Regions from separate parts of the Viridibacillus sp. NPDC093762 genome, predicted to be linked through region 1. Evidence: riboswitches for the same ligand, from Rfam matches in the RefSeq annotation. Region 1 holds a riboswitch; each other region holds the start of a gene.
The links. A riboswitch is a leader RNA that binds a small molecule or an ion and turns the genes downstream of it on or off. The one in region 1 is predicted to bind S-adenosylmethionine.
Positions count from the first base shown of each region.

Region 1 (8,103 bases):
TTTGGAGCATTAGCGAAAAAGGTAAAAAAGTTTATCTCCATTCTCGTCTAAAAAAATTTAATTAATAAATCGATATAATCGGCTTCCAGGGGGATAACATATGTCAAAGGAGCAATATCATGCCGGAAACTCATTAACTTTGCGATTACGAAAAAGTGATGAGGGCATTATGAGATGGGCCGGTGCTCAATCTGAAATCGGAGATTCTATACGGTTCCTAATCGAGCAAGAGATACAGAGAAACGGGTTTAAGGATTTGTCTTTGGAGATTAAAAACAAACGCCCTATCCTTCCTACCTCTACAGACATAGAGCCAAATTTACTAGCTTATTTATACAATCGCAATGAACCCGTAGCAATTAATGATGCATATGAGGAAATGCGTGAGATGTTTGAAATCACTGAGGATGAAGCACGTATTACAGTGCGTGATGGTCAAGAACCTCAATGGAAAAACAATGTTCGTTGGGCTAGCCAACAGCTGAATATTAAAAACTTTATCCGCAAAGACTCTCAGTATGGTTATTGGGAGATTTCAGAAGATGGCAAAGTTTATTACGAAAAAACTCAAAATAATATGACTATGCAAAAAGAGGTTGCTCATAAGCCAATATAATTGGCTATGAGCAACCTCTTTTTTATAAAAATCTTATTAGTTTTTAGCAGATTCAAATGCTTGATACATTTCACGAGCTGCTACTGTAATTTCAGCTACAGTGTTGAATTGATAAATAGTACTCCCTACACCTACGCAAATTGCTCCATTTTTGAAATACAACAAAGCGTTGGGATAGCTCTTCTAACTCCTCAGAAAATCCTGGTACAATGCGATCAGTGTAGTATGTGAATGATCGACCCATCTTTTTGTACCAAAACACTATTATTATCAGTAAATAACACCTAACAACTTCGAGTTTATAATTAAAATTTAGTATATTTTTTATCCTTTATCTAAATAATATAGACAGTTCGTTTTTAGGAGGAAGTACATGAAACCAATTATTAAAGTTCTAGATGTCACATTAAACAACCTAAAAAACGTCAAATACGGAACATTTCATATCGATACAAACTTTGACAAATTAGAAGAGGCTAATGTTATTGGATTCTATGGTCAAAATGGTTCAGGTAAGACTGCTGTTGTTCAGGCATTTCAAATTTTATCGGCACTCTTAGATGGTGGGATTTATAAAAAACTTCCTCATGTTCATCATCTACATATATACTACGGTGAATCATCCTTACAACTAAATTTCCAATTCATCATCAAAAATAAATTTGGCGAGTACTTCTTAAAATACGCTGTAACACTTGTGGTTGGTGAAGAACGACTAAATGTAATGACAGAAAACTTAAGTTATCGAGAAAATAAACGTGGGAAACGCTTTAAAAATATACTCTCAAAAGACGGAGAGGAAGTTACTATCCGCACTACCAATCTCCCCTCTCTAAACCAAAATGATCGAGTTAAAGTATTAGTAGCAAACCATCTTTCTAAAGAAAATCATTCTTCCTTCATTTTCAGAAAAGAAGTTAGAAATATTCTTCCCAATCATTTAGGTGAAGTGGAAATGGCACTCATTCAAAATATTATTTTTGACTTCAAGAGAGACTTGCATATCATTGATAATACGCAGTTTGGTAACTTAATCTCTAATATTACGATGCCTTTTAATATACATCTTGAAAATAAACGTGGCGTTATTCCTTCTAAATTAGAAGATACTACTTTACTACCAAAAGACATGTTCAATGCAATGAAAGAATTAATAGAACAAACGAACATCGTTCTCAAAATGCTTATTCCAGGTCTACAGATTAAAATCCATGTTCTTCATACACAAAAATTGAATGATGGATCTGATGGTGTGCTCGTTGAGTTTCTCTCACGAAAAGGGGACATTGAGCTACCTTTGAAATGTGAATCCGAGGGTACGTTGAAGATAATCTCTATCTTAAGTACAATAATTGCTGTTTATAACAATCCCAATGCCTGCGTTATTATTGATGAATTAGACGCGGGTGTATTTGAGTACTTATTAGGTGAACTACTTGAAATTATCCATGAGAATGGAGCAGGCCAATTGATATTCACCTCCCATAACTTACGTATACTTGAAGTACTACCAATTCATAATTTATGGTTCACTACAGCGAATGAAGAGAATCGCTATATGCAATTAAAGGGTGTTAAAAAACTTAATAATCCTAGAGATGTCTATTTGCGTGCAATTCAGTTAGGTGGTCAAGACGAATCAATTTACAAAGAAACGAATGCCTATGATATGAAAAGAGCATTTAGAAAAGCGGCTATCATAAATGAGTAATAAAGCTAAAAAAGTTGTCTTGTTACTAGTAGAAGGTGCCTGTGAAGAAGCTTTATTATACGATCGAATACGTACTTTATTTAATAATAATGAAATTAGATTCGATATTATTAAAGGTGATATTATGGGGGATTTAAACCAAAAGAGCTCCAATATCAAAAACCTAGTTGGAGATCGCGTTAAAAGCTATATTAATAAAATGAAATTAGGCACTACAGATTTATTGGCAATTATCCAAATAGCCGATACAGACGGCTGCTTCATTGATGAATCTGCTGTTATAATTGATGAAAATCAAGGTAGATTAACGCTCTATAACGCTAAAAATATCAGTGTTCCAAATAGCAATCAACAAAACAAAATTATTGAAAGAAACAAATTAAAAAGCAAAAACATTCATACCATGCGGACGCTCAATTCGATTTTATCTGGCAAAGTAAATTACCAAATTTATTATTTCTCTAGAGCACTTGAACATATTTTGTTTAACGAAGCCAATCCCGAAACACGTTATAAAGTACGTGAGGTTGAGGAGTTTTTAGAAAATGAACAAAAGCCAATAGAAGAGTTTCTTTCTAATTTTTTACCCATTTCAACTAGTATGACATTAGAAGAAAAGTATTTGGAAAGTTGGCAAAGCATCTCTGCTGACCTTGCCTCTTTGGAAAGATATACAAATGTACCACTAATGTTCGATTACATGAAAATGATTAACGAGTAACAATAAAAGCCTTGATACCAAGTCATTTTGGTTTCAAGGCTTTTATATTACTCATTCAAGCTTTGGACTGTTGGGTGTCGCTAAATTTTTTTGACGTTTTACTGGATCCAGTTTACGCTCTATGAAACCAAGTATCAAATCTGTTATGACAGCCATCAGTGCTGTTGGAATGGCACCTGCTAGAATAATCGCTGTACCATCCGTAGCATTTGTACCACGGATGATAATTTCCCCGAGTCCACTGCTCCAATGAAAGCACCAATTGCTGTAATACCGATAGCAACCACAAGAGCTATACGAATTCCTGCAATAATTACAGAGAGTGAGAGCGGTAACTCAATCATATACAGCACTTGAATGCGTGTCATTCCCATCCCTCTGCCGAAATCTGTAAGATCCTTATTAATATTATTAATACCTGTATATGTGTTTTTAATAATCGGCAGTAATGCATATAAACCTAAGTTCTTTTACCCCTATCGATTAGGCTCTTTTCTATAACTTTTAATCCCTACAAAAATACTTTGTTTTTCATATTGACTTTCATCTTTAGAAAAAGTAAGATAATTGAAACAATAGAATATTACTTATCATGAGAAGCTAAGGGACTGGTCCGATGAAGCTTCAGCAACCACTGTATAACAGAATGGTGCTACTTCCAGCAAGAGAAATCTTGACAGATAAGGGTGCATACACAACATTTAAGCTCCCTCTTTTATAAATGGGAGATTTTTTATACCTTCAATACATAGTAATTCTATAAGAATTATAAACTTAGAGAAGACGAGGGGATTTATTATGAAAGAGATATTTATAAGAACAGAGCTACAACGACAATGGTTAGATAAACTAGCATTCCTTAAAGACCAAATTACAGGTAGCGCCGCAACTGTAGATGAATTATCTATTTTTCCTAAAGAGAGCTTTAGCCTGCTCCGCAAAATTGGCTATCCTGCAATTACTTTACCGAAAGAATTTGGTGGCGAAGGATTTTCAGTTTACGATATGGTCCTTCTACAAGAAACACTTGCAAGCTACGATGAGAATACTTCACTTTCGATGGGCTGGACTTTAGGGGTTGTAGGCGAATTGTATCAGGAGAAATTGTGGTCAGATGACAAGCTTAATTTCTTTGCAAATGAAGTACAAAATGGTGCTATTGTGAATCGTTCTGTAAGTGAGGCCCGCACTGGCAGTCCCACTCGAGGCGGGCGTCCTGGAACAACTGCAGTTCGTTCTGAAAAAGGGTGGCTTATACATGGACGCAAAATTTTCACTACGGCTTCCCCTGTCTTAGATTATTTTTTAACTTCTGCTTGGATTGAAGAAAAACAACAAGTTGGGTTCTTTTTAATTCATAAAGATACTGCAGGACTATCTATTGAAGAAACATGGGATGTAATGTCCATGCGCGGCACATCAAGTCACGACTTATTATTACAAAATGTTAAAGTAAGTGACTCAGATTTAGTCGAATTACCAAATCATCCAAGCGGAGGTAAAATCAACGGCTGGTCATTGCATATTCCTGCAACTTATTTAGGTATAGCACAAGCAGCTCGTGATTATGCAGTTCACTTCGCAAATCATCATCAACCAAATAGCTTAAATGCACCGATCAGCTCATTACCAAATGTGCAGCATCTATTAGGTGACATTGAGTTAAAACTTCAGCAATCTAGATTTGTCTTATATGGTACAGCTGAAGCTTATGACGACCCAAAACGAAGAGACTCATTGACCAATGAAATTGCCGTCGCCAAACATACAGTGACTAATGCGGCCATTGATATCGTTGATAAAGCAATGAGAGTCGTGGGTGCAAAAAGTTTACAAAACGCTAATCCATTACAACGATATTACCGCAATGTCCGTGCAGGTCTACACAATCCTCCAATGGATGATATGACTATAACAAAATTAGCATTAACAGCTATTGAAGAACAAAAAAGAACGAATTCGATTGTGAATTAATAATAAAAAAAGAAACTTAAAAAGGGGTTATAAAATATGTTCAGTAAAAAACTATTAAAATTTGCCGCAGTCGGTATTACTTCAATTGCAATTTTAGCTGGTTGCTCTACAAGTGAAGCATCTGATTCTAAAGATAAAGGAGATTCATCAAAAGTACGTACGGTGAAAGTCGCCTTTGACCAAGCAAGTAAGCCGATTTCATATATTGACGACCAAGGTAATCCAACTGGATACGATGTAGAAGTGATGAAGCTAGTGGATGAATTATTACCAGACTATAAATTTGAATATGTAGGCACGACTAGTGACGACTTATTAATTGGTGTCGAACAAGGTAAATACCAAGTCGGTGTAAAAAATGCCTTCTTCACAGAAGAGCGTACAGAAAAGTTCATCTACCCTAAAGAATTCCTTGGCTTAAGTAGTGCAGGTTTGGTATTACGTAAAGAAGATGAAAATATTAAATCACTAAAAGACTTTGCATCAGCAGGCTACTCTCTAGCACCAATTGCCGCAAATAATGCTCAATATACAATCATCGATGAATACAACAAAAAAAATCCAGATAACAAAGTAAAACTAAAAGCTGGAGATGCTTTCACTATCGATATTGTTCAATGGGTCAACGAAGGCCGAGTAGATGGTGGTGTAATGATTGAAGGTCCTTTTAATCAGCAAGTTACAGCCAAAGACGGCGCTTATCACAAATTAGCAAATGACATTGTGTACAATGAATTTGCTGTAATTAAAACATGGCCGCTATACAACAAAAAAGAACAGAAATTTGCAGACGCATATGACAAAGCTATAAAACAAATTAAAGAACAACAAAAAACAAATGAATTGAGCAAAAAATTCTACGATCGTGATTTATTTGAAGTACTTGAGCAAGTGGAACGTTAATTGCTTATGCATAAGTAGCGTCCTTAGGCTGTTGAGTAATAAAACTCAACAGCCTTTCCAATACAAAACGAAAATGGTGAGCATATGGAAAAATATTTTGATGCATCTTATATCTGGGAGTCACTCCCTATTTTACTCCCCTTTCTAAAGGTGACATTTATGATAGCAGGACTGTCCATTTTACTAGGTTCCTTTTTTGGTTTATTACTTGCGATAGCCAAATTGGGCAGCAGTAGAATTGCTCAAAAACTTGCAAATGGCTATACAACTATCATGCGTTGTACACCTTCGATCGTGTTACTATTTCTCGTTTATTATGGTGTACCTGCACTAGCTGAAAACTTCGGCCTCAATTTACACGATATTGATACGGCCATATTCGTTATCGTAACTTTCACACTACAATTTGCAGCCATTATGTCCGAAGTAATTCGTTCTTCTTATGATTCAATTGACAAGGGCCAATACGAAGCCGCTGTTAGTGTCGGCCTAACACCTTTTCAAGCCTATCGTCGTATTATTTTTCCACAAGCTTTAGTTGTAGCGTTACCCAATCTCGGTAACGGTATGATTGCCTTATTACAAGAAGGTGCACTTGCTTATACTATCGGGCTTATTGATGTCGTTGGAAAAGCCAATCTCATTATCGCCAGCAACATAAATGCACATGCTCTCGAAATTTTTATCGCTTTAGCAATCATCTACTGGGTATTGTCATTGATCATCGAAAAAATCTTCTCAATTCTTGAAAAATTCTTTAGTAAAGGTAAAAAAACGTTGGAGACAACATAAGGAGGTACGCACATGTCTGAAGGATTAAATTATAAATTTTTGATTGATACATTTTTTGTCGCATTGTCTGGCGTACCAGTGGCCCTACTTGTGACTTTTGTTTCTTTGCTAATTGCTATACCTCTTGCATTTTCACTCGCTTTAACACGTATTTATCGAATACCTTTTATACAACGTTTAGCTCAAGTGTACGTATCATTTGTACGAGGTACGCCTATTATTATTCAAATTTTTATCGTCTATAGTAGCGTTCCATTAGTTTTAACAGCATTATTTAAAAAATATGATATTGCTATGGATGTCTATAAAATCCATCCAATTTGGTATGCCTTTATCGTCTTTTCATTTAGCACTACTGCCATTTTAATTGAGGTATTCCGATCTGCACTGAGCACAGTCAACAAAGGGCAGATAGAAGCTGCACATTCGGTTGGTTTAACGACTTATCAAGCATACCGACGTATCATCATTCCACAAGCACTTGTGGTAGCACTGCCAAATATTTGTACAGCAACCGTCAACCTCATCAAAGCTACTTCCCTTGGTTACGCAATGTCTTTACAGGAAATCACATTGAAAGCTAAGGTTGCTGCAAACGTAGGTTACAACTATGTTGAAGCTTATATAGATATATTCATCGTGTACTTAATCTTATGTAGTGTTGTCGAATACGGCTTCAAATTGTATGAAAAACACTTACGAAAATATAAATTAGCAAATGCTTAAAACTGGGGTGTGATGATATGTTAAATATTAAAAATGTGCATAAATCATTTGGCAATAATGAAATATTAAAAGGTGTCGACTTATCCATTGATAAGGGGGATGTTGTCGTCATCTTAGGTCCTAGTGGTTCCGGTAAAACGACTTTACTTCGTTGCCTTAACTTTTTAGAAAAGGCCGATCAAGGTCATGCTACTTTCGGAGAAATCGATGTAAATTTACATGATGCAAAGAAAAAAGACATTCATGCTATTCGCCAGAAAATTGCATTTGTCTTTCAAAATTACAACTTATTTAACAATAAAACTGCACTTGAAAACGTCATAGAAGGCCTTATTATTGGACGTAAAGTGCCAAAAAATGAAGCTATTGAAATCGGTAAAAAAGCATTAAGTAAAGTGGGTCTTACCGACAAATATGATGCTTATCCAAGCCAACTGTCAGGTGGACAACAACAACGAGTTGGTATTGCACGTGCAGTTGCTTTGAATCCTGATATTATTCTTTTTGATGAACCTACATCTGCTCTAGATCCAGAGCTTGTTGGTGAAGTACTAGCTGTTATGAAGAATATTGCCAATGAAGGCACAACAATGCTTGTAGTTACTCATGAGATGTCCTTTGCTAAAGATGTAGCTAACCGCGTTATCTTTATGGATGGTG
Region 1 is NZ_JBNNUK010000004.1:190,366-198,468, forward strand. Features, by position in the region: gene ACQKM9_RS07845 (winged helix-turn-helix domain-containing protein) at 1-65, shown strand, start outside; gene ACQKM9_RS07850 (winged helix-turn-helix domain-containing protein) at 101-616, shown strand; gene ACQKM9_RS07855 (hypothetical protein) at 653-778, opposite strand; gene ACQKM9_RS07860 (AAA family ATPase) at 990-2,327, shown strand; gene ACQKM9_RS07865 (hypothetical protein) at 2,320-3,048, shown strand; partial or broken gene ACQKM9_RS07870 (ABC transporter permease) at 3,100-3,506, opposite strand; SAM riboswitch class I at 3,633-3,735, shown strand; gene ACQKM9_RS07875 (acyl-CoA dehydrogenase family protein) at 3,847-5,022, shown strand; gene ACQKM9_RS07880 (transporter substrate-binding domain-containing protein) at 5,059-5,925, shown strand; gene ACQKM9_RS07885 (amino acid ABC transporter permease) at 6,010-6,717, shown strand; gene ACQKM9_RS07890 (amino acid ABC transporter permease) at 6,730-7,443, shown strand; gene ACQKM9_RS07895 (amino acid ABC transporter ATP-binding protein) at 7,461-8,103, shown strand, end outside.

Region 2 (8,103 bases), on a different contig from region 1:
CAATGATGGGTAATGTGATTAGACCTAATGCGACTTTAGCGGAAACTGCCCCACAATATTATATGAGTATGGGGCATACAGCGGAAGAAGTGGCTAAGAAATATGATGTTAGTCGTGAGGATCAAGATGCCTTTGCTGTTCGTTCACATGAATTAGCGGCAAAAGCAATTCAAGAAGGTAAATTCGTCGATGAAATCGTTCCAGTGGAAGTCGTGCAACGATACGTGGATGCGGGGAATAATTTGCAAGAGAGAAAATTCACTTTTGATATGGATGAAGGTGTACGTGTTGGTACATCTCAAGAAACACTTGCGAAATTACGCCCAGCGTTTTCAGTAACTGGAAGTGTAACAGCAGGTAATGCTTCACAAACTTCAGATGGTGCAGCAGCAGTACTTGTTATGGACCGTGAAGAGGCTGAAGCACAAGGCTTAAAGCCAATGGCGAAATTTTTATCCTTTGCAGTAGGTGGAGTCCCTCCTGAAATTATGGGGATTGGCCCAACAGTTGCTGTACCGAAGGCGCTGAAAATTGCGGGCCTATCTATTGAAGATATTGACCTATGGGAAATTAACGAAGCATTTGCTTCACAATCTATCCAAGTGGTACGTGAACTAGGCATCGACCTTGAAAAGGTGAATGTAAATGGTGGTGCAATTGCATTAGGGCATCCGCTTGGTGCTACAGGTTCCATCCTAACATTGAAGTTAATTCATGAGTTAAAACGTCAAGGCAAAAAGTATGGTGTAGTAACAATGTGTATCGGTGGCGGTATGGGAGCTGCTGGCGTATTTGAAATTCTATAAATAACACACAAAAGGGGAGCGATTATTATGACAGAGAAATTAGCGAATATCATTAAAGGCGGTAGCTTTTTAACTGAAGATGTAGAACTTGATCGTGTATTTACGCCAGAAGATTTCACAGAAGAGCATAAAATGATTGCTAAAACAACAGAGGACTATGTGCAAAATGAAGTATTACCAGTCGTCGAAAACTTAGAAAATCACGAGTTTGATCATTCCGTACGATTATTGAAAAAAGCTGGTGAACTGGGCCTTTTAGCTGCAGATGTACCTGAAGAATATGAAGGACTAGGCTTAGACAAAGTAACATCGGCATTAATTGCTGAGAAAATGTCAGTAGCTGGCGGATTCTCGATTACACACGGTGCACATGTTGGAATTGGTTCATTACCAATCGTATTATTCGGTAATGAAGATCAAAAACAACAGTACTTACCTAAGCTTGCATCTGGTGAGTTAATTGCAGCTTATGCATTAACAGAGCCAGGTTCTGGATCGGATGCATTAGGTGCTAAAACAGTGGCAAAATTAAATGCAGAAGGCACACATTATGTATTAAACGGCGAAAAGCAATGGATTACAAACGCTGGTTTTGCTGATGTATTCGTCGTATATGCGAAAATTGATGGAGATAAATTCTCAGCATTCATAGTAGAACGCAATTATCCAGGTGTTTCTGTCGGTGCAGAAGAAAAGAAAATGGGGATTAAATCTTCTTCAACTCGCACACTGATTTTAGAAGATGTAAATGTGCCAGTGGAAAACCTACTTGGTGAAGTAGGTCGCGGTCACATTATTGCATTTAACATTTTGAACATCGGTCGTTACAAATTAGGTGTTGGCTCAATTGGTGCATCAAAGCGTGCTCTTGAATTAGCGATTTCGTATACAAACCAACGTCAACAATTTAAAACACCTATTTCATCTTTCAATTTAACGAAAGAAAAATTATCAACAATGGCTTCAAAATTATACGCTACTGAAAGTTTAATCTACCGTACAGTAGGATACTTTGAAGATCGTATGGGCCAATTAAGTGAAAACGAACAAAAAGACGGCAAAGCGATTGCAGCATCAATTGCAGAATATGCTATTGAATGTTCTATCAATAAGGTTTTTGGTTCTGAAACACTTGACTATATCGCAGATGAAGCGGTGCAATTACATGGTGGATATGGTTTCATGCAAGAGTATGAAGTAGAGCGCATTTACCGTGACTCACGTATTAACCGAATTTTCGAAGGAACAAACGAAATTAACCGTTTTATCATACCGGGCACATTTATGAAAAAAGCAATGAAAGGTGAGTTACCTTTATTGCAACAAGCGCAGAGCCTACAACAAGAACTATTAATGCTAATGCCTGAAGAAATAGCTAATGAGCCATTAGCACAAGAAAAATATCTTGTAAAAAATGCGAAGAAAATCGCTCTATTAGCATCTGGTCTTGCTGCACAAAAATATGGCCCGAAATTAGATGCTGAGCAAGAATTACTAGTGAACATTGCGAATGTCGCTAACCAATTATTTGCAATGGAATCTACTGTGTTACGTACAGAAAAAGCTATTGCTCGTGATGGGTTAGATAAAGCAAGCCAAAAATTACTATACACTCAAATTTTCTGTCAAGAAGCATTTGAAGAAATCGAAAAAGAAGCAAAAGAAACAATCATTACAGCTGTTGACGGAGACAATGCTCGTATGATGTTATCTGCACTTCGCAAACTTACTCGTAACAATCCTTACAATGTCATTGCGAAGAAACGTGAAGCATCAGTTAAACTGATTGCTGCAGAAAAATTTGTTGTCTAAAATAAGCTAGTTGAGAATCCGAACACAACTATTGTGTTCGGATTTCTTGCTTGTAGACTATACTCCCACTACAATAGAATTAAATAGTTTGGAAAAAGGAGCATGTATATGTCTATTTTATTTATTCAATATCCAAAATGTACAACTTGTCGTAAAGCAAAAGCATGGTTAGACGAAAATGGGGTAAACTATACAGATAAGCACATTGTTGAAGAAACACCTTCTAAAGAGGAATTAAAACAGTATCTAGATGCTAGTGGTTTACCATTGAAGAAATTTTTTAATACTTCAGGTATGAAGTATAGAGAGTTGCAATTGAAAGATCGACTGGCTGATATGTCGGAAGATGCGCAATTAGAATTGCTTGCATCAGATGGTATGTTAATCAAGCGTCCAATCGTTACAGACGGTAAAAAAGTGACATTAGGATTTAAAGAATCAGACTTTGAACAGACATGGAAATAACACAGACATATGCTTGTTTTTACACTGGAAATATGTCAAACTTAAAGTGAAATTAATTACATATTTGGAGGGGTATTCATGAGCACACCAAAAGACTTACGCTATTCTGAAGAACATGAGTGGGTAAAAACTGAAGACGGAAAAGTACGTATCGGTATTACACATTTCGCACAATCAGAACTAGGTGATATCGTTTTCGTTGAACTTCCACAAGTAGGCGACGAATTAGTAGCAGACGAGCCGTTCGGCAGTGTTGAATCGGTAAAAACTGTATCTGAACTTTACGCTCCGATTTCTGGTAAAGTTGTTGAAATTAACGAAGAGCTAGAAGAAAGCCCAGAATTCGTTAACGAATCACCATACGAAAAAGCATGGATGGTTGTAGTAGAACCAGCAGATAACGCTCAAGTTGATGCATTATTAACTGCAGAACAATACGAAGCAATTATCGAAGAATAAGATCTAAAAACGCCGTGCATTTGCTCGGCGTTTTTTTAAACTTGGTAAACGGCAAAAAGTATTTGTTAGGAGGGTATATATGACTTTTAACAAGCTGATTATCGTGGAAGGGCGCCAAGATAAGTTGCGAATTGCGCCAATATTAGCAGAGAACATTCCGATAATATGTACGAATGGAACAGTTAGTGCGAGCCGATTAGAAGAAATCTTGGCACCATATGAGGACTGCGAAATGTATGCATTTTTTGATGCTGACTCATCGGGTGATAAGCTCCGTGCTCTTTTTAAAAGAGAGTTCCCAAATGCTCGTCATCTACACACCTCCTCTACTTATAAACAAGTAGAAGCTACTCCTAGAAGACATTTAGCTAGAATATTATTGGCGGCAAATTTTACAGTTCATAAAAAATATCTAATAGTATAGGAATGAAGAAGATGGAAGAATGGTCACGTGAACAATGGGAAGAAACTATGAAAACCACCTCGCTTTCGGCTTTTTATTTATACACACCATTATGTGGAACGTGTGCAGTTGCATCGAAAATGATGGAAGTAGTAGAGCATGTCGTAAGCCATATTCCTATTGGTAAAGCGAACTTAAATTATATACAAGACGTAGCATTTGATTATGAAATTGAAAGTGTCCCTTGTTTAATTATTTCAGAAAATGGTAAAATCCGCGATAAAATCTACGCATTTCAATCAGTACCTTATTTATTTGAAAAATTACAATTAAATGATTGACGTTAAAGTAATAGCGTGATAAAGTAGCAATCATAACTAATTAAATATTGTCGTTACTCTTATTTAGAGAGGTGGAGGGAAGTGCCCAATGAAGCCCGGCAACCGTCATATTTATATGGCACGGTGCCAAATCACACAAAGTATTTACTTTGGAAGATGAGAGAACGGTTTTACGTATATAGCTTTGCGTTGAACCCTTCTGTTAATCTGCAGAAGGGTTTTTTTAGTTTCTAAGAGATGCCAGTAGAAAGTGCATACTTTTTAGTTTTAAAATAAAGGTGGTATGACAGTGATTCAGTTAGAAAATGTTATGAAAAAATATAAAACCGCTAACGGAGAATTAACCGCTGTCAAAAATGTGAATTTATCTGTTGAAGACGGAGAAATATTCGGCATTATTGGATACAGCGGAGCGGGTAAAAGTACGCTCATTCGGTTATTAAATGGTTTGGAGCAACCGACAACCGGTAAAGTTGTTGTGAATGGTCAGGAAGTATCGTCGATTAAAGGAAGTGCGTTACGTAATGCGCGTCAAAAAATCAGTATGATCTTCCAACATTTCAATTTACTTTGGTCACGCACTGTAGAAGAAAATATAGCATTTCCATTAGAAATTGCAGGTTTATCTAAAGCGGAGAGTCAAAAGAAGGTATTAGAGCTTATTGAATTAGTTGGTTTAAAAGGAAGAGAGAAGGCATATCCTTCTCAATTATCAGGTGGTCAAAAGCAACGTGTAGGTATTGCTAGAGCACTGGCAAATAACCCAGAAGTATTGCTTTGTGATGAAGCTACTTCAGCACTTGATCCTGAAACAACGGATTCGATTTTAGATTTACTAGTCGATATCAATGAAAAATTAGGCTTAACTATTGTACTTATCACACATGAGATGCATGTCATTCGTAAAATTTGTCATCGCGTGGCGGTAATGGAAGCTGGACAAGTTGTTGAGAATGGTGATGTCCTAGATGTATTCCAATCACCACAAGCAGACGTTACAAAACGATTTGTTTCTCAAATTACAGATACGATTGAACGTAAAGAATCAATTGAACAAATTATTGAAAACTACCCATCAGGAACACTTGTAAAATTAATGTTTGTAGGCTCTTCAACTGGCCAGCCAGTTATTTCACATTTAAGTCGTGAACTTAATTTAGACGTGAATATTGTCCATGGTAATATTTCGCAAACGAAAAGTGGACCATATGGAACGCTGATTATACAGCTAGATGGCAATAATGATAATGTACAAAAAGCAGTCACATATATGAATGAACATGGAGTAAAAACGGAGGTGATCGAAAATGCTTAATGATCTCTTCCAGAATGTACAATGGGACAGAATGTGGGAAGCAACTATAGAGACACTGTATATGACAGGCGTTGCTACAATTTTCACATTTGTCATTGGTTTAGCTTTAGGTATTTTGCTGTTTTTGACAAGCCCTCAGCAATTATGGGCAAATAAATTAGTAAGTTGGTTAACAGGTTCGATCGTGAATATTTTCCGTTCGATTCCATTCATTATTTTAGTGATTCTATTAATACCATTTACGAAGCTATTATTAGGCTCAATTCGAGGTCCCAATGCCGCATTACCAGCATTAATCATTGGAGCAGCACCTTTTTATGCACGTATGGTTTTAATTGCGTTAAAAGAAATTGATAAAGGTGTCATTGAAGCGGCACGTTCGATGGGTGCCAAAACTTCTACGATTATCGGTAAAGTGTTAATCCCAGAATCATTACCCGCATTAGTTTCGGGTATTACTGTAACAGCTATTGCACTTGTTGGTTACACAGCTATGGCGGGTGTTATTGGGGCAGGCGGACTGGGGACATTAGCGTTTTTAGACGGTTTCCAAAGAAGTCAAAGCGATGTAACTTTTGTTGCAACAATCCTTATTTTAGTAGTGGTATTTGTTATTCAATTTGTCGGTGACCTTATTACGACGAAGATTGATAAAAGATAATTTAAGCTTATACGGGTAAAACCGATCACATATAACTAAACAGTAAAAAGGAGCGTTAAGAACATGAAGAAACTTGTAGCAGGAATCCTTACAGGAGTGTTAGCCCTAAGCTTAGCAGCTTGTGGTAAATCAGAAGAGGAATTAGTAATCGGTGCAGCTAATACTCCGCATGCTGAAATTTTAGAAAAAGCAGAGCCCTTACTAGAAAAAGAAGGTATCAAGCTTAAAATCGAAAGGTATCAAGATTATGTTTTACCGAACAAAGATCTTGAAAATGGCGATTTAGATGCAAACTACTTCCAACATATCCCTTATTTAGAGCTTCAGAAAAAGCAAAATGGATATGATTTTGTTAATGTTGGTGGAGTGCACATCGAGCCAATCGGTATCTATTCTAAAAAATATAAAAAACTCGAAGATCTTCCAGAAGGCGCAACAATTCTTCTAAGTAACTCAGTTTCAGACCATGGACGTATGTTATCACTACTTGAAGCGAAAGGTCTTATCACATTAAAAGAAGGTGTAGATAAAACTGCAGCCGAAATTAAGGATATCACTAAGAACCCAAAAAACTTAAAATTTGATGCAAACACTGCACCTGAAATGCTTGTACAAATGTATAAAAACGACGAAGGTGATGCAGTATTAATCAACTCTAACTTCGCTATTGACGCAGGTATAAGCCCAGGAAAAGACGCAATTGCATTAGAAGATAAAGAATCAGAGTACATTAATGTGATTGCTGTTCGTAAAGAAGATGAGAATAACGAAAAGATAAAAAAATTAGTTAAAGTACTCCATTCAAAAGAAATGCAAGACTATATATTAAAAGAATGGAACGGGGATATTGTTCCTGTATCTGAATAAGAAAGAATTGAAACACCCAAGCTGAATAAGCTTGGGTGTTTTTATGTATTTATAAGATAAATAACAATATTTAGGGATTATGCTACATGAATATTGTAAACCATGCAATTAGTTGATTAACACAATATTAATTTTAATAATTTGAAAATACTTAATATTCCGGATTATCGTTGTGCTATTCACTTTAATAAGTGGGTGTGATAGAGTGTGCATATACTTTTAGAAAAGACATATGTATTTATCGGGAGGACATTTTATGAAGATCAAGTTTGGTTTATTGCCACGAATTATCGTCGCGATAATTTTGGCAGCGTTACTAGGTACTATTATGCCGGAAGATGGCGTTCGTATATTTGCTACATTCAATGGTATATTCGGAAATTTCTTAAACTTCGTTGTACCGTTATTAATCGTCGCATTTATTGCACCGGGAATTGCACAATTAGGTAAAGGGTCTGGAAAACTGTTAGGATTAGCTACTTTCTTTGCTTACTTTTCTACTTTAATAGCTGGATTCTTTGCATTCTTTGTTGCTTCAAATGTTTTACCTAAGTTAATTTCAACTTCGGGTAGTGAACAATTTGCTAATCCTGAGGAATCATTGGCGCAAACATTCGTAACAATTGAAATGCCTCCACTTATGGATGTTATGACTGCTTTAATATTAGCTTTCATCTTAGGGATTGGTATGGCAGCTATCAATAGTGAAATTATGAAAAAATTCTTTGATGAGTTTAATTTGATTATTGATAAAGTAATTTCGAAAATTATTATTCCTTTACTACCTATCCATATTTTTGGTATTTTCTTAAATATGACTTTCGCTGGTCAAGTGGCAAAAATTCTTTCGGTTTTTGCATTAGTATTTTTATTAATTATTTTAATGCATTTATGTATCTTGGTATTACAATATGTAGTAGCAGGCGCTATTAATAAGAAAAACCCGTTCTACTTATTGAAGACGATGGCACCGG
Region 2 is NZ_JBNNUK010000013.1:57,622-65,724, reverse strand. Features, by position in the region: gene ACQKM9_RS15585 (acetyl-CoA C-acetyltransferase) at 1-806, shown strand, start outside; gene ACQKM9_RS15580 (acyl-CoA dehydrogenase family protein) at 834-2,618, shown strand; gene ACQKM9_RS15575 (arsenate reductase family protein) at 2,727-3,083, shown strand; gene gcvH (glycine cleavage system protein GcvH) at 3,162-3,542, shown strand; gene ACQKM9_RS15565 (hypothetical protein) at 3,622-3,966, shown strand; gene ACQKM9_RS15560 (thioredoxin family protein) at 3,978-4,286, shown strand; SAM riboswitch class I at 4,343-4,449, shown strand; gene ACQKM9_RS15555 (methionine ABC transporter ATP-binding protein) at 4,576-5,601, shown strand; gene ACQKM9_RS15550 (methionine ABC transporter permease) at 5,594-6,262, shown strand; gene ACQKM9_RS15545 (MetQ/NlpA family ABC transporter substrate-binding protein) at 6,326-7,129, shown strand; gene ACQKM9_RS15540 (dicarboxylate/amino acid:cation symporter) at 7,386-8,103, shown strand, end outside.
Region 2: linked by a shared signal. The riboswitch ahead of ACQKM9_RS15555 (methionine ABC transporter ATP-binding protein) and the one ahead of ACQKM9_RS07875 (acyl-CoA dehydrogenase family protein) in region 1 are both predicted to bind S-adenosylmethionine.

Region 3 (8,103 bases), 100 kb from region 1:
AAAAATAATGGTTGGAACAGGGCCATCGATAGTGCCGCAAAAAATGTATACTTCCAAGCCCAATGGCGGAATTTTATCTTTCTCATTAAAATAGCTATGCACAGTAAAGTGCCACCACCAACTGCTGATCGCATCATGGCAACAGTAAGAGGATTAATATCATCTGTTAAAAATGTCTGTGTAGTACCAACTGTTCCCCATAAAACAGCTGCCAGCAATACAAAGGCATACGGTAATTTACTCACTTAACACCTCACTCCTTATGTATTTTTTCATAAATATACCATAAATTCTGAAAGTTGAGGCAAACAGTTTCTTCTATTATAATGAAGGCAAAAGGAGGCATTGATCTATGTACAAAACCGTCGCAGATACAGCGAAAGATATCTCAATGCCAGAGCCACAAGTGATGCGTTACATCCTAGAAGGTCGCATTCATGCCGTTCACGATGGCGAACAATTTTTAATCAGCAGTGACCAATTTGAGCGTTACCATGAACAACTTGAACGTATCAAAGAAGAAATTGAAATTTGGAAGAACACGCCCATTCCAGAAGATATTGATATTAAAGATGAAGACTAAAAGACAGCCAAGAGCTGTCTTTTTGATTTGGATTATATAGAGAGAAAATTAAAACACCAATGGCATTTTACAATAGCCACTGGTGTTTACGATATGTAGAAGCTAGCATCTGAATGCCGCAACCAATATTTAATTAGATTGTAACAGGTGCTGTTTGTTTAGCTAGCATATCTGCATAATCTTCAACCATTACACTTGCAGTTGGGAACATTCCCGCTCCTGGTCCTACAAGAGTTAGGGTCCCAATGTAGTTTGTATCAAGAGCAACAGCATTATTAACGCCTTCGATTGAGTAAAGTGGATGTTCTGGACCAACTAGTTCAGGTCCTACTTTAGCAATTAACTCACCGTCTTCACCTAACTGTACATCCGCTACATGACGGTAACGTAAACCTTTCGCAGAAGCTTCTTCTACTTGCTCAGAAGTGATTTCAGTAATCCCAATTACATCAACATCTTCCCATCTTGGCTGTTTACCAAATGCTAATGCACTAAGAATCATAAGTTTTCGGAATGCATCTTGACCAGAAATATCGTTATACGGATCTGCTTCAGCATAACCAAGGTTTTGAGCATCTTTTAATACATCATCGAATGCTAACCCTTCACTACGCATTTGAGTAAGGATGTAGTTTGATGTTCCATTCAAGATGCCTTGGATATGGTGTACATCATTTACACGTAAAATATTTTGCATTGTTTTAATGACAGGAACACCACCAGCAGTTGTTGCTTCGTAGCCCACTTGTACGCCATATTGCTTCGCTTTTTCTTGTAAAACTAAACCATGTTTAGAGAACATTACTTTGTTAGCTGTAATAACGTTACAACCATTTTCAATTGCAAGTGATGAATATTTAAATGCTGGTTCTTCCCCAACTATTGCTTCAAATACAACTTGTAAATCTGGAATAGCTAAAATTTCTTCAAAGTTATCTGTAATTAACTCTTGTGGTGCATTTGAACGTGGTTTAGTCACGTCACGCACTAAAATTTTAGCAATTTCAATATCTACTCCTAATGTTTCCTTAAACTGTTCACGCTTTTCATTAATGATATGATAAATGCCTTGCCCTACAGTACCAAATCCTAGTATTGCTACCTTTACTGCTGCCATATGATCGCCTCCAAAAATAATATTACAATCGTACACTCAATTTCCAAATTGTTTTTAAAATCTATCTAGCATTGATGACATCAAAGTCAGGTGTTAAAACTCATTTTGTAGTTCCAATTCTGTCTGTGTTTCAGCACATCACCATATGATATGGACTTCCAATTAATTCAGAGAATAAGACGTATCGCTATTTACTAATTATGTTGCTGTACAACTGTATTGATCTCCTTTACAGCGTATCTCACCCATAATCCCCTTACGAATAGTTTTTCAAATAGCGTTTAGCAATTTTATCAATTACTAATACACTGTGCTTCAATTTTTTTACTTATTGATGATTCTAGACTATAAATGAACAGATTACAAGAAAAATCTTTCCTGGAAGGACAATTGTTTTTCTCAGAAGGTCATATAAGATGAGAATAACAACACTTTAGCTGTATTTTGAAATTTAAGATTAAATGTCACTAGTTTTAAAATAACGATTTAAAAAGAAAAAAGGACGACATAATGCCCCTCGTCATCCTTTGTCTTAGCCTTTTCTTCATTAATAAATACTTACTTTGTTACAACAGCTTCTGTTACTTTTGCAAAAGCATTATCTAGTGCTTCAATAATATCCTCAATTGCTTCTAAACCAATTGATAAACGGACAAGTTCTTCAGATACACCCGCTAGAACTAATTCTTCTGCACTTAATTGTTGGTGTGTTGTAGATGCTGGATGGATAATTAACGACCGTGCATCACCAACATTTGCTACATGCGAGAATAACTCAATGTTATCAATTAACTGGCGACCAGCTTCACGACCACCTTTAATACCGAATGTTAATACTGAGCCAAAGCCATTTTTTAAATACTTTTTCGCATTTTCATGAGTGGCACTGTCTTCAAATCCATTGAAGCTAACCCACTCAACATTTTCATGACCACGCAAGTATTCAGCTACTTTTTGAGCATTCTCATTATGTCGTGGTACACGTAAATGTAATGTTTCAAGTCCTTGAATTAACTGGAATGCATTGTCAGGACTTAATGTTGGACCAAAATCACGTAGCAATTGTACGCGTAATCGAGTTGCGAATGCAGCACTTGCAGTATCAACACCGTAGCGAATACCATGGTAAGATGCATCTGGCTCTGTATAGTCAGGGAATTTCCCTTGTGTCCAATCAAATTTACCAGCATCGACAGCAACACCACCGATTACTGTACCATGGCCACCAATCCATTTTGTTGCAGAGTGCACTACAATATCAGCACCGAACGCTATTGGATTTGAACCATATGGTGATGGAAATGTATTATCAACAATTAATGGAATCTCATTTTCATGTGCGATATTTGCCAAAGCTTCAATATCCACTACAGTTAAACTCGGATTACCGATTGTTTCCACATAAATTGCTTTTGTATTTTCTTGAATCGCTGTACGGAAATTTTCTGGGTCTCTTTCATCTACAAATGAAGCTGTAATGCCATAGCGTGGTAAAGTATTGGCTAACAAATTATATGTACCGCCATATAAACTACCTGAAGCAACAATATGATCGCCTGCACGCGCAATATTTAAAATTGAAAACGAAATAGCAGCCATTCCTGAAGATAGTGCTACTGCCGCTGTTCCACCTTCTAATAGAGCAACGCGTTTTTCAAATACATCGACAGTTGGGTTCATAATACGAGAATAAATATTACCGGGTTCTTCAAGTGCAAATAGTTTTTGAGCATGCTCCGTACTATTAAAAGCATAAGCAGTTGTACGATAAATTGGTACAGCACGAGCACCTGTTGTTGGATCTGCCACTTGGCCACCGTGTAATAATAAAGTTTCTGGACGTAAATTTGTCATCATTCATTCCTCCTAAATGTTTTTTTGAGATGGCAAATCGGAGGTGTGAGGAGGATTTTTTGGAAAAATAAAAACCCTCTTCGCTAAGAAGAGGGTTGCATAAGCAATTTTTCCTCCCCTTATCTGTCAGATCCGATTAAAAATCTGTAGGAATTAGCACCATTGTGAGTTCGTCACTCACCGGTTGCTGGGCATCGCAGGGCCTATCCCTCCGCCGCTCTTGATAAGAGTATTTGATTCAGTTCCATCTTGTTGACAAGTATAGAAGATATCTCGAACTAATGTCAATACTTTTATTTGTTTTTTCTGAACATTAAATTTAATAGCTATGATTTTATGAAAGATGAATTTAATTTAAGTAGACTTTAAAATATGTTAGCCTAAAGATAGAAAATAAATATATATTATTTAACAAAGGGGATTCAGATAATGACAAGAGAATTACTACGTAGTCACGCTTCTGTACGTAAATATACAGGCGAACTTATTTCTAAAGAAGTAGTTTTAGATTTAATTGAAACAGCACAAATGGCAGCGAGCTCGCATTTCGTACAAGCTTATAGCGTTATTTGGGTTACAGATGAAGATAAGAAGAAAAAACTTGGAGAACTTTCTAATAATGAATTCCAATTCGGAACAGCGGGTGCTTCATTTTTATTTTGTGTAGATTTTAAACGACTGCAGGTTGCGGGACAAAAGAATGGTGTAGAAATTATTGCTGATACTGCAGAGAACGTACTTGTGGGTGTAGCAGATGTTGCACTTTTCGCTCAAAACTTCGTTATTGCTGCTGAAGACCAAGGTTACGGTATTTGTTATATTGGTGGAGCGCGTAATAATCCAAAAGAAATTAGTGAATTATTTGGTCTTCCTGAATACGTATTCCCATTGTTTGCTATGACGATTGGTGTACCTACGAAACGTAATGAAACAAAACCTCGTTTACCAGTTCAAGCTGTACTACATGAAAACAATTATGATGTAGAACAATATGACACATTGTTAGATGAGTATGATGCAACAATGGAAGGTTACTATGCAAGTCGTGGGTCGAATCGTAAAATGGCCAATTGGACAAAACAAATGGCGGATTTCTTAATAGAACAGCGTCGACCACATATCAATGAATTTTTAGCACAAAAAGGCTTCACTTGGAAGTAAGGGACATAGCTCCGAAATTAGGGATACCTAGTTTTAGAGCTTTTCTTTTTGAGTTCAACCTATTATAAGTTGTTTTACTACACCTCAATTCTTTCACCTATTTATAATCCCATTAAAAAACCTGCCACTATTTAGTGGCAGGCAGGCATTTTATTCTTTTACTAAACCTTCAATTACTAGCTCTTTTACAGGTAGGAAGACTTCGCCTGAATTGATATATTTCACTTCGACTGTGTCACCTTCTTGTAGATAAATTGCTAGTGGTACAACTTCTGAGCTGACGCTATAGTTATCTTTGTTATCTAACATAAACGACACTGTTGTAAAGTCGCCATTTTTTTCTTTATAAACGCGGACAATTTTTCCTTTAATAGTAGCTTGCTCTTGCTTAGAGCTACCGTTTACTGAACTGCCTCCACGACTTAGGATAGCTTTATATTGTCTTAATGCCTCATTTGGAGTAGCTCCTGAAACTGAAAGCTCAGGATTAGCAGCTGAGACGATGAAATAATTTTGTAAGAAACCGTTTGAATCGAGCACTGGTGTTAACCAGCTTGCTTCACCATAGAAGTTGTAGATGATTGGCATTTGACCATGCCACTTTTTCTCGATAAATTTCTTTTCGATTATTTGTAATGCTCCTTGAGAATCCATGTACGCTTCCTCTTGGTTCCCCGTGTAATACGTTGCCTCTCCAGTTCGGCCATTTGTTAATGAATAACCGAGCATTGAATCGACACCTTCTTTAGGACTTGTAAAATCTGTGAAGTAGTACATATCACCATTTTCATCAAAGATTGGGCTAACATTAGCTTCCGTTCCTTCATCCGAAGGTAATTTCACATCTTTTTTCCCAAATTTACTATTCCAGAAACCGTGAACATAGTTACCAAAATAGCTATTTTGAAGGCTTACTGCTTCCGGTGAAACTGCACCGTCGATAAATGTTGGTACATCTTTTAAAGCAAATGTCTGAGATTTACCTGTTTTTGCATCGACCATAACAATACCTTCTGCATCAAAGCCGTTACGCGCTGTGATGAATTTCCCATATGAACGAATATAATATGGTTTACCATTATCATCAACTTCAAGTTGAGGCTCACCGTAGAAAATTTTCGTTGGATTTTCTAAACGAATATGACGCTCAACATTATTGTTTAAAAATGAAGAAGTTGTATATTTCATTTCTGATTTGATGAACTTTGGATTATCTGAAGAATCAGTAGCACTCATTTTAAAATAACCTGGTGTTACTTTCCCCTTCGTCCATTTAAAGAAGCCTGAGAATTCAACAGGCGCAATATACACAAATTCGCCGTTAACCTTCTGAATTTGCAAACTACCTAATTCATAGTAGCTTGTATTTGGTACTTGGCTAAAAGCCTTTTTCATTTTATTACGAGCAAATTTTGGCGGTACGCTTGCAGGTGTTTTTGTTTCATCAAATGCCTTCAGTTCCACTTTTTGTGTCATTTCAGCTGATGTGTATTTTTCATTTGCATTAAATAATGGCGCTGCCAAAATATATACACCAAAACCTAAGCTTCCTAAAAACAGAATACCTTTCAAATTACGTTCTATACCACTTGCAGACCAAGCTCCAAGCGCTGTTAAAACAATTATCACTGGCCATAAAAGTGTCCAATTTTGATCAATTATTAGAACATAGTAAATTGTTGCTGTCGCTATAAATGCAACTATGAATACGAAAATAAAGAATTGGATTTTGAATTTAGCTTTCAAATCTCCATCTTTTGTTTTACTTGTTATCGGTACGATTAATAGTCCAGCTACTGCTGCAACTATCGCCGACATTATTAATGTAGCAATCATTTTGATCATCCTTTCACATATCTATTTTACGATACAATCTTCAGAAAGTTTCAGTTATATTTAATAAAAGAAAGGTTTTATTTATTTTAAGCAAGAATACTATTTAATGAAAGGAGGTGAGAATATGAAACAAAAGATTCTCATTAGCTTAATCATAATTTTAGGCATCATTTATATTTTCTTTATACCTGCTGAACCTACTATTGTGAAACTAAGCTTTAAAATTATTCCAATGCTTCTCATTATTTGGTTAGCTTCTCTTCAAAAAGCATCTCCCAATACAAGTTATAAAACTTGGTTACTACTCGGTTTATTCTTTTGCATGATTGGCGACGCAACACTCCAATGGTTTTTATTAGGTTTAACTAGTTTTTTAATTGGCCATATTTGCTACATCGTTGCATTTATACAACTTAAAGAAAAAGTGATTGCTAAACCTGCAGCTACCCTTTTATTACTTTATGGAGGGTTTATGGTTATTTGGATTGCTGGGACTGTTTTTAAATCTGGAGACATCATATTAGGTGTTGCTGTTATCGCATATATCACTGTTATTTTAACAATGGGATGGACAGCTATTCAGACAAACTCGAAGCTTGCTACAATTGGAGCACTATCATTTATTTTCTCAGATTCAATTTTATCGATTAATATGTTCATTACTGATGTACCTTTTTCTCATGCACTTATTATGGTGAGCTATTACGGTGCTCAGCTATTATTTGCTATTAGTATTTCTTATTATTCCGTCATCCGAAAGAAAGTGTTAGAATAATGACAATGCTTTTACAATAAGGGGGATATTCCAAAATGAAAGAAACCGTGATTGAAAGACTAGTACGTTATGCACAAATTGACACACAATCTGATGCTGAAAGCGAAACAACTCCATCAACTGAAAAACAATGGGATCTACTTCATGTACTTGAGAAAGAATTGGCCGAAATCGGTATGACTGAAATATCTCTTGATGAAAATGGATATCTATTTGCTACACTACCAGCTAATTCAGACAAACGATTACCAACAATTGGTTTCCTAGCACACGTTGATACAACTACTGATTATACTGGTACAAATGTTAAACCACAGCGTCACGACAATTACGATGGTGGAGATATTCAATTAAATGAAAACACAGTTCTATCTCCCAAAAACTCACCAGAGCTTGCCAATTATGTAGGGCAAACATTGATCACTACTGATGGTACTACACTACTTGGTGCTGATGATAAAGCGGGTATTGTTGAAATTATGACAGCTATGGAATATTTAATTGCTAATCCTGATATTAAACATGGTAAAATCCGAGTTGCCTTCACACCTGATGAAGAAATCGGCCGTGGACCACATAAATTTGATGTTGAAGCATTTAATGCTGATTTCGCTTATACAATGGATGGTGGTCCATTAGGTGAATTACAGTACGAGAGCTTCAACGCAGCTGGAGTAAAAGTAAAAACTTTCGGTGTGAGTGTACACCCAGGCTCTGCCAAAGATAAAATGGTCAACGCTATTACAATGGCTATTAAATTCCAATCTTATATGCCTG
Region 3 is NZ_JBNNUK010000004.1:87,229-95,331, forward strand. Features, by position in the region: gene ACQKM9_RS07380 (DMT family transporter) at 1-245, opposite strand, end outside; gene ACQKM9_RS07385 (DNA-binding protein) at 353-583, shown strand; gene ACQKM9_RS07390 (homoserine dehydrogenase) at 717-1,700, opposite strand; gene ACQKM9_RS07395 (O-acetylhomoserine aminocarboxypropyltransferase/cysteine synthase family protein) at 2,259-3,554, opposite strand; SAM riboswitch class I at 3,671-3,784, opposite strand; gene ACQKM9_RS07400 (NADPH-dependent oxidoreductase) at 3,984-4,715, shown strand; gene ACQKM9_RS07405 (hypothetical protein) at 4,866-6,551, opposite strand; gene ACQKM9_RS07410 (lysoplasmalogenase) at 6,676-7,326, shown strand; gene pepT (peptidase T) at 7,362-8,103, shown strand, end outside.
Region 3: linked by a shared signal. The riboswitch ahead of ACQKM9_RS07395 (O-acetylhomoserine aminocarboxypropyltransferase/cysteine synthase family protein) and the one ahead of ACQKM9_RS07875 (acyl-CoA dehydrogenase family protein) in region 1 are both predicted to bind S-adenosylmethionine.

Region 4 (8,103 bases), on a different contig from region 1:
ATAAAGGAGAGAATGATGGCAGTAAAACCTATAAATTTCCTTATCGATTTTGGATCATGTTTCACGAATGCAGCATAAGAAGCTTGAGTTGCGGTTCGTATTTCTTAGAAGCATCTCTGTTTTTTATCATCAGACAATATAAGTATCAAAAACCAAAACTAGATTAGACTTTTACCCACTATTCTAAAGCAACAAACATAGAGGAAACAGCATTTAAAAAAGAAAAAAACCGCTCCACCAAATCAGTGGAGCGACTCATACAATCATCTATTTATTGCCTACAACAGAGAGTGCTTTCGCTTTTGCAAAAGCTTGCTCAAAATCAGCTATTAAATCGTCGATATTTTCAAGACCAGCAGAGAAACGTAAAAGACCATCTGTAATACCACGTTTTTCGCGTTCTTCTTTGGGAATAGCTGCATGACTCATTGTGGCTGGATATGAAAGAATCGATTCTACGCCGCCAAGACTAACTGCGAAAATTGGAATTTGAACATGTTCAACAAATGCTTTAGTGATTTCGCGGTTAGGTAATTTAAATGACAATACAGCTCCAGTACTTTTTGCCTGTTTTGCATGGATGTCATGGCCTGGATGGGATTTCAAGCCAGGGAAATGAACTTCTTCTACTAACTCATGAGCATCTAAATAATGAGCAAGTTTGGATGCTGATGCTGTCGATTGTGTTAAACGCGCATTTAAAGTTTTAATCCCTTGAATTAATGAGAAGGAATCTTGTGCACCTAAAATGGCACCGAATGAGTTTTGCATGAAGTAGATTCTGTTACCAAGCTCTACGTCTTTTGTTACCGCAAGCCCTGCAATAATATCACTGTGTCCTCCTAAAAACTTAGTGGCACTGTGCAACACTACATCTACACCAAGGTCTAATGGACGTTGGTATAAAGGCGTCATAAACGTGTTATCTAAAAATGTTAGAGCTCCATTTGCCTTTGCAATAGCTACAACACCTTCAATATCAGTAATGCCTAGAAGGGGGTTAGCTGGAGTTTCTATATATAATACCTTTGTATTTGGACGTATAGCCGCTTCTACTGATGTTAAATCAGAGAAGTCAGCAAATGTGTGGTCAATGCCAAATTTTGTTAACACTTGTGTTACAAAACGGTATGTTCCACCATACACTTCAGATGTCACAACAATATGGTCGCCGGCTTCTAATATCATAAAGGCAGAAGCGATGGCTGCAATACCTGAAGAGAATGCAAATCCGCGTGTACCCCCTTCAAGTTCAGCAATTGTTTTCTCTAATGCATCACGAGTTGGATTACCAGAACGACTATAATCATATGGACCAAAGGAATCGAAATGCTCCTGATCGAATGTAGATGACAAATAGATTGGTACATTAACTGCACCTGTTTTTTGCTCGTAATCACCGCGGGTAGATGCGGTGATTAAACTTGTTTCAATATTTTCATTAATTGAACTCATACGATGACACCTCTTTTTCTAAGGTAGAAAAAACTTGTTGTAAATCCGCGATTAAATCTTCTGCTTCCTCAATACCGACAGAGAAACGAAGTAAGGAGTCATCAACACCGCGTGCAATTCGTTCCGCTTCAGGAATATCCGCATGTGTTTGTGTAGTTGGATATGTGATAAAGCTTTCAACACCACCCAGACTTTCGGCGAAGACAATTAATTTCAAGCTTTCTAAAAACTTACCAACCCATTCTCCTTTTTGTAAACGGAAGGATATCATGCCGCCTTTACCAGCAAACAGAACGTCTTTTACTAAAGGTTCTTGTTCTAAATAAGCCGCAATTTGCTTAGCATTTTCGGTATGTTGTTTCATGCGAAGATGTAATGTTTTCAATCCCCGTAGTAGTAGCCAAGAGTCGATTGGAGCCAGTGTTGCACCAGCAGCATTATGGTTTGTGAATAGTTTTTCGCTAAGTTCTTTGCCTTTACTTACGACAAGACCAGCTAGAACATCATTATGACCACCGATGTATTTAGTTGCACTATGTAGAACTATATCAGCTCCTAGCTCGATTGGGCGTTGATAGTAAGGTGTTAAGAAAGTATTATCAACGATTAATAATAAACTATGCTTTTTCACAAGCTTAGCATAAAGTTCAATTTCAAATTCCTGCATTAATGGATTGGTTGGGGTTTCAATGAAAATAGCTCGAGTATTTTCATTAATTAAATCTTCAACCTCTGATACAGAAGAAAATTTTGCATAATGAGATTTGATTGAATATTGTTCTTGGTATTGGCCGAGTAAACGGTATGTGCCACCGTAGATATCCTCAGGTAAAATAATTTCGTCACCCGATTTAAAAAGGGATAGAACTAACTGAACAGCTGCCATCCCGCTACTACAGGCGAAGCCAGCATCACCAGATTCTAATTTAGCAAAACCTTCTTCTAGGACGGTACGTGTCGGATTTTTTGTACGTGTATAGTCAAAACCAGTTGTTTGGCCAAGCCCATCATGAGTATAGGCAGTTGACAGGTAGATTGGTGTGTTTACAGCACCTGTTTTGGAATCGGTATGATTTCCTAGCTGAACTAATTGTGTAGCAATGTTTTTGTTTGTCATCATGTCATCATCCTTTATAAAAAAGTAAAAGGCCCTCAAAGGAAGAGGGCCTTCAAAATATGAAGTCAATTTCCTTATCTACAAGACTACGTCTACTGGAATTAGCACCTTGCCGCATTTAGGGTGGTTGCTGAGATATCGACGGGCCAAGTCCCTCCATCTCTCTTGATAAGTAAGTATATTCAATTGTTTGAAAGTTAATAATAATGAAATTTTAACATGTGAAGGTGATAATATCAACCTTATTTAGAAGCAATTATTATTTGAAAAGTTTATAAAATTCTATTTGTGGTACAGTTTTTATATGAATATGCTATTATTGCATAGTTGAATTGGAAGGTGACAAGATGAATTTAAATAACATTGCTGTCAATCAGCTATTGCTAGAATTTAAATTTGACGAAGCTCAAATGAAGCTAGAGCAAGCAGTAATGGAAAACAGAGACATACAATCACTCCATAACTTAGCATGTTTTTATATTAGAGATACAGAAGAATATTACAAAACTTTACCACTTTTAGCTGAAGCAATCGAAAAACAGCCGAAGCATTATTTTCCTTTTGCTTTACTTGGTGAAATTTATTTGAGAATGGAAAAATACATTTCAGCCATCAGGATTTTAGAATATGCTTTAAAGATGAAAGATACTGAAGTAGTCCATGCGAACTTAGCTGCCGCATTTTATAATATAAAAAATTATGAAAAGGCAGCAGAACATTATAAAAAGTCAGCAACTGATGGCGATTTTTTGAAATATGCGGAAATGGTTTCATACCTCCAGTTAGACGATTATGATTCGGTACTTAATGCCCTGAAAAAAGTTAATGCAAATGATGAAAATTATATGGGTGAAGTAAACGTAGCTGAAATTTATGCACAAATTAACTACTTTGATGAAGCGATTCCTCTATTTGAAATAGGATGGAGAGAAATTGTTAGGTCTTATGATTGGGTAGAACATTATGTTTATGCACTCATTCAATTAGGTAGAGTAGAAGAAGCCGCAGATATTTTAGACCAGATGAAAACAGAAACGACTGATGAATTGGTAGAAAGTAAAGCAAGGGCAATGAATGAAGAGTGGATAGAGGAGAATATTAAAGGATCCATTATGGACTTGCAACATACAAATGAAAAATATAATACACTAATTGCTCGAATTTTGAAGGGCTACCGCCCTAGAATATTATTCGAGCCATATTATGTTTCACAATGTTATCTTTACGGATGCAAAGTACATGGTAATAGAACCTATGATGAATATGTCAATATGTAATGGGCTGAGAGATAATGGAATATCACTCGGCCCATTTGTTTAAATACTGCCAATATCTGAAGTGATTTCATGATAAATACTATGAAAGGTTGTCTTGGTAAGGTGTAGGGAAGCGGGAAGAAAGGTATGGACTTTGTAATTTCTAATAAAGCGAAATCAATAGTAGGAATAAAAAAACTTGCAATCTCATTAGAGCTTGCAAGTCATTTTATGTGAACACTATACTTTGAATTCTCCAACTACTTTTCTTAACTCATCTGCCTGATGAGATAGTTCTATCGCTGACGCTGTAATTTCTTGCATTGAAGCAGAGCCTTCTTCTGCGGAAGCTGCAGAACGCTCGGTACTCATTGCTGTATTTTCAGCAATTTGATTTACTTCTATAAATGATACAGCCACTTCTTGGCTATAGCTTAAAGTTTGCTCAATTTGAACTACCATTTTGTTAATAATGGCTACAGTTTCGTTTGTCTGTTTGATAATTTTATCTAAGGAAGCATTTGTTTCATTTGTCACCTCAACACCACGGATGACGTTTTGTACACCATCATGGTTTTGAGTGACAATAGCTTGAACTTCGGATTGAATTGATGAAACGATTCCCGTAACTTCCCGAGCTGCTTTTTGAGATTGCTCAGCAAGCTTTCGAACCTCATTGGCAACGACAGCAAATCCTTTACCATGTTCACCAGCTCTGGCCGCCTCAATGGCTGCATTAAGGGCAAGTAAGTTTGTTTGTTCCGAGATATCAGTAATCGTACGAATAATGGAAGTAATTTCGGATGATTTTTTACCTAGTGCTTCAACGATTTCTGTTGTATTGGCCATAGTTTCTTCTATTAACATCATCACATTTGATGACTGTTCGACAGTTTTTCCGCCAAGCTCAGCAGCGACTTTCATCTGATCGGTTGCTGTTTTCACATGTTCCGCATCTGTACTTAAATAACGAGCCGCTTCTTCTAATAAATTCATCTTTTGAACTGCGTTATTCATTCGAAGCATCGTTTGTTCGCTACCTTCAGCGATTTCGCCTGTTGTATCAGCAATTGATTGTATAATATTCGAATTTTCATCTGCTGAAGCCATTAATTGTTGTCCACTAGCTGAAACATTCTCGGCAAGTGTACTCACGCGTTTTACTAATGATGAGATAGACGTGATTAACACATTTGTACTATTGGCAATTTCTGCGAATTCATCTTTTGTCTTTACTTTTACGCGTTTTGTCAAGTCACCATTAGCTTGTGCGATATCTAAAATAGATGTATTAATTGCTGATGTATTACGTTTAATTGAACGGAACAAGATAGTACCCGTTACAATAGTCAAAATAATAGATGATATTGTTAAAATTAAGAAAATTATCATTGCAAGTTCAGTTTGTTGTTCAAGTGATTTAATTTGCTCGTTGTTTTTCTTGGTTAATACTTCATTGATCATTTCAATATGCACATCTATATAACTCATAGCTGTTTTGCCATTTCCAGCGAGAACAAGTTTTTGAGCATTTTCAAGGCCAGAATTTTGACGTGAATCAATCAGTCGCTTCGAATACTGAATATAATTGTCATAAAATTGGTCAATGGAAGTAATTCGGTCTAGCTCTTCTTTACGATCAGAGAATATTTTTTGAAGATCTAATAAATTTGCTTCAATGCGATCTTTATCCTGACTATATTGTCTTAAGAAATTATCTTTTCCCGTAATAATATAACTTTGTTCAGAGTTTGATAGTTTCGCAATATCCGCTGCTAAACTATTTACTTTCATCTGTTCTACTAGATTTTTCCCTGTGAACACCTTTAATTCATTTTGGAGGTTAGACATATTTGAATAGGAAACAACAAGCATTGCTGATAGAATAATGATGAGTATAAAGAAGTTAATAATGATACGGCCGCGAATCATTTGGAAAAAGTTCGATTGTATAGGTTCATGAACTTCAATGTTTTTTTGCTTCTTTTTTATTTTAAAAAGTGAAGCAATTGAAACTGATGACTTAATAGCGCTTTGATTTTCACGTCTCTTTACATTTCCACTACTTTTTCTTGATTTTATAACCAATTTGTCACCAACTTTCCATATTTCTATTGAATAATGTTCATTTTACTTCTTTATGAGAGAATATTCTATACTTTTTGAAAAATAAATCATTACTAAGTAACTATTAGGAGGGAGATATTTATGAATCAATCGTTCTATAGTTTTGTACAAACATTTCGTGGTGGTGGAAAACATGATGAGAAGTCTATGTTTGCAGATGCGGCTTTTCACGATCATAGCTTTCCTAAACAATCAACAGATTTTCATATACTTTCGAGATATATCGAAGAAAAAGTAGATGAAGAAATGAGTGCGCGCGTTTTTGATGAACTTTGGTATTTATATGAGTTAAAATACAACTAAAATAAGAATAATTAAACAAAAGTTGGACAAATTGATAAATGTAATTATTTCAAAGGATATGTTAGATAATATTTGTCAGAGGTCAGACTTTCTTGGTACAATACTTGTAGCATCATAGCCAAATTATAGAAATATGATGAATAACAATACTATTGAAAAGAGTGATACTAATGAGTGTTCATATTAATGCAAAACAAGGCGATATCGCAGACATCGTACTTCTTCCTGGCGATCCACTTCGTGCAAAGTACATTGCTGAAACTTATTTAGAAGATGTTACATGCTACAATGAAGTACGTAATATGCTTGGATATACAGGTACATACAAAGGTAAACGTGTATCGGTACAAGGTACTGGTATGGGTGTACCTTCAATCTCTATTTATGTAAACGAATTAATGCAAGAATACGGTGTTCAAAAGTTAATCCGTGTAGGTACTTGTGGAGCAATTCAAAAAGATGTTAAAGTTCGTGACGTCATTATTGCTCAAAGTGCTTCTACTGATTCTAAAATGAATGAAATCATTTTCAATGGTTTAGATTTTGCATCAACAGCTGATTTTGATTTACTTTTAAAAGCATATAATGCTGGGAAAGAAGCAGGCCTAAATTTAAAAGTGGGTAACATCTTTACTGCTGATATGTTCTATAGTGAAGAAAATCAAAATGAAAAGTTAGCTCGTTACGGTGTTTTAGCAGTTGAGATGGAATCTGCTGCGCTTTACACTTTAGCAGCTAAATATGGCCGTCAAGCACTTTCTATCCTAACAGTAAGTGACCATATCATTACAGGTGAAGTAACAACTTCTGAAGAACGTCAATTAACATTTAATGACATGATGATTGTTGCATTAGAAGCAGCTATTCAAGACTAGTCAATATATAAATCGTTCTAATAACATACAAAAAAAGCAAGTGATCTTAAAATGACCATTAAAGAAATGGCATTGAAACGGTCGCTTGCTTTTTTCTATTTATATCAGTAAATTGAACATAAGTATGTATAGGTAAATGACCATATGATAAATTGATAGTCTTTTTGTTTACTATGCACAATTCTCAATGTTATCTCAATTTAAATAATATTAATTTTGAGTATTAATCATATTATAAGAATATTCTTAATTGAAAAAATGTAAATTGGAGGAATTGCTATTGAATCTGATTAGAGAAATTGTAGCAGAGCGAAGAACTTATACTTCAATTCAAGAAAAGCATTCTCATCGTTATGCACAGTTAATCCTCCCTCTTCAAGGAAAACTTTCTATAAAAACAGAGTCGAAAAAGCTTTTACTGGATTCTGAAACAATATTTTTTCTTCCTCCTAAATGTCATCATACATTTCATTCAGTTGAACGTAATGAATTTTTAGTATTAGATATCCCTCTTTTTATGCTTAATGAGAGGCAATTACAAAATAGGGAATTAACCTATGAGCTGAATAATCAATGGAAAGGGATTCGATATCTTTTACTAAATGAACTTGAACAACATTCACGGAATGGATCTGCTGTTAAAGAGTTGTATCCTTATATTTCTAGATGTTTAATACAAGAACAACAAGCAAAATCCATTACATATATCCATGAACATTATAATGAAAATATCTCTGTGCATGACCTTTCCTCTCTTGAACATTACAACCGTTCATATTATTCTGAATGGTTTCTAAAAGAAACTGGAAAAACACCTTCGGCATATATACAAGACGTACGATTGAAAAAAGCTAAAGAATTATTAAGAGATACAGAATTACCTATATTACATATCGCTATTCAAGTTGGTCTAGAACATCAATCCTCCTTTACGCGATTATTCCAAAAAAATGAGGGGATAACACCGAGT
Region 4 is NZ_JBNNUK010000009.1:107,286-115,388, forward strand. Features, by position in the region: gene ACQKM9_RS12890 (aminotransferase class I/II-fold pyridoxal phosphate-dependent enzyme) at 268-1,446, opposite strand; gene ACQKM9_RS12895 (methionine biosynthesis PLP-dependent protein) at 1,442-2,572, opposite strand; SAM riboswitch class I at 2,644-2,747, opposite strand; gene ACQKM9_RS12900 (tetratricopeptide repeat protein) at 2,920-3,849, shown strand; gene ACQKM9_RS12905 (methyl-accepting chemotaxis protein) at 4,069-5,916, opposite strand; gene ACQKM9_RS12910 (YozE family protein) at 6,037-6,258, shown strand; gene deoD (purine-nucleoside phosphorylase) at 6,429-7,133, shown strand; gene ACQKM9_RS12920 (AraC family transcriptional regulator) at 7,414-8,103, shown strand, end outside.
Region 4: linked by a shared signal. The riboswitch ahead of ACQKM9_RS12895 (methionine biosynthesis PLP-dependent protein) and the one ahead of ACQKM9_RS07875 (acyl-CoA dehydrogenase family protein) in region 1 are both predicted to bind S-adenosylmethionine.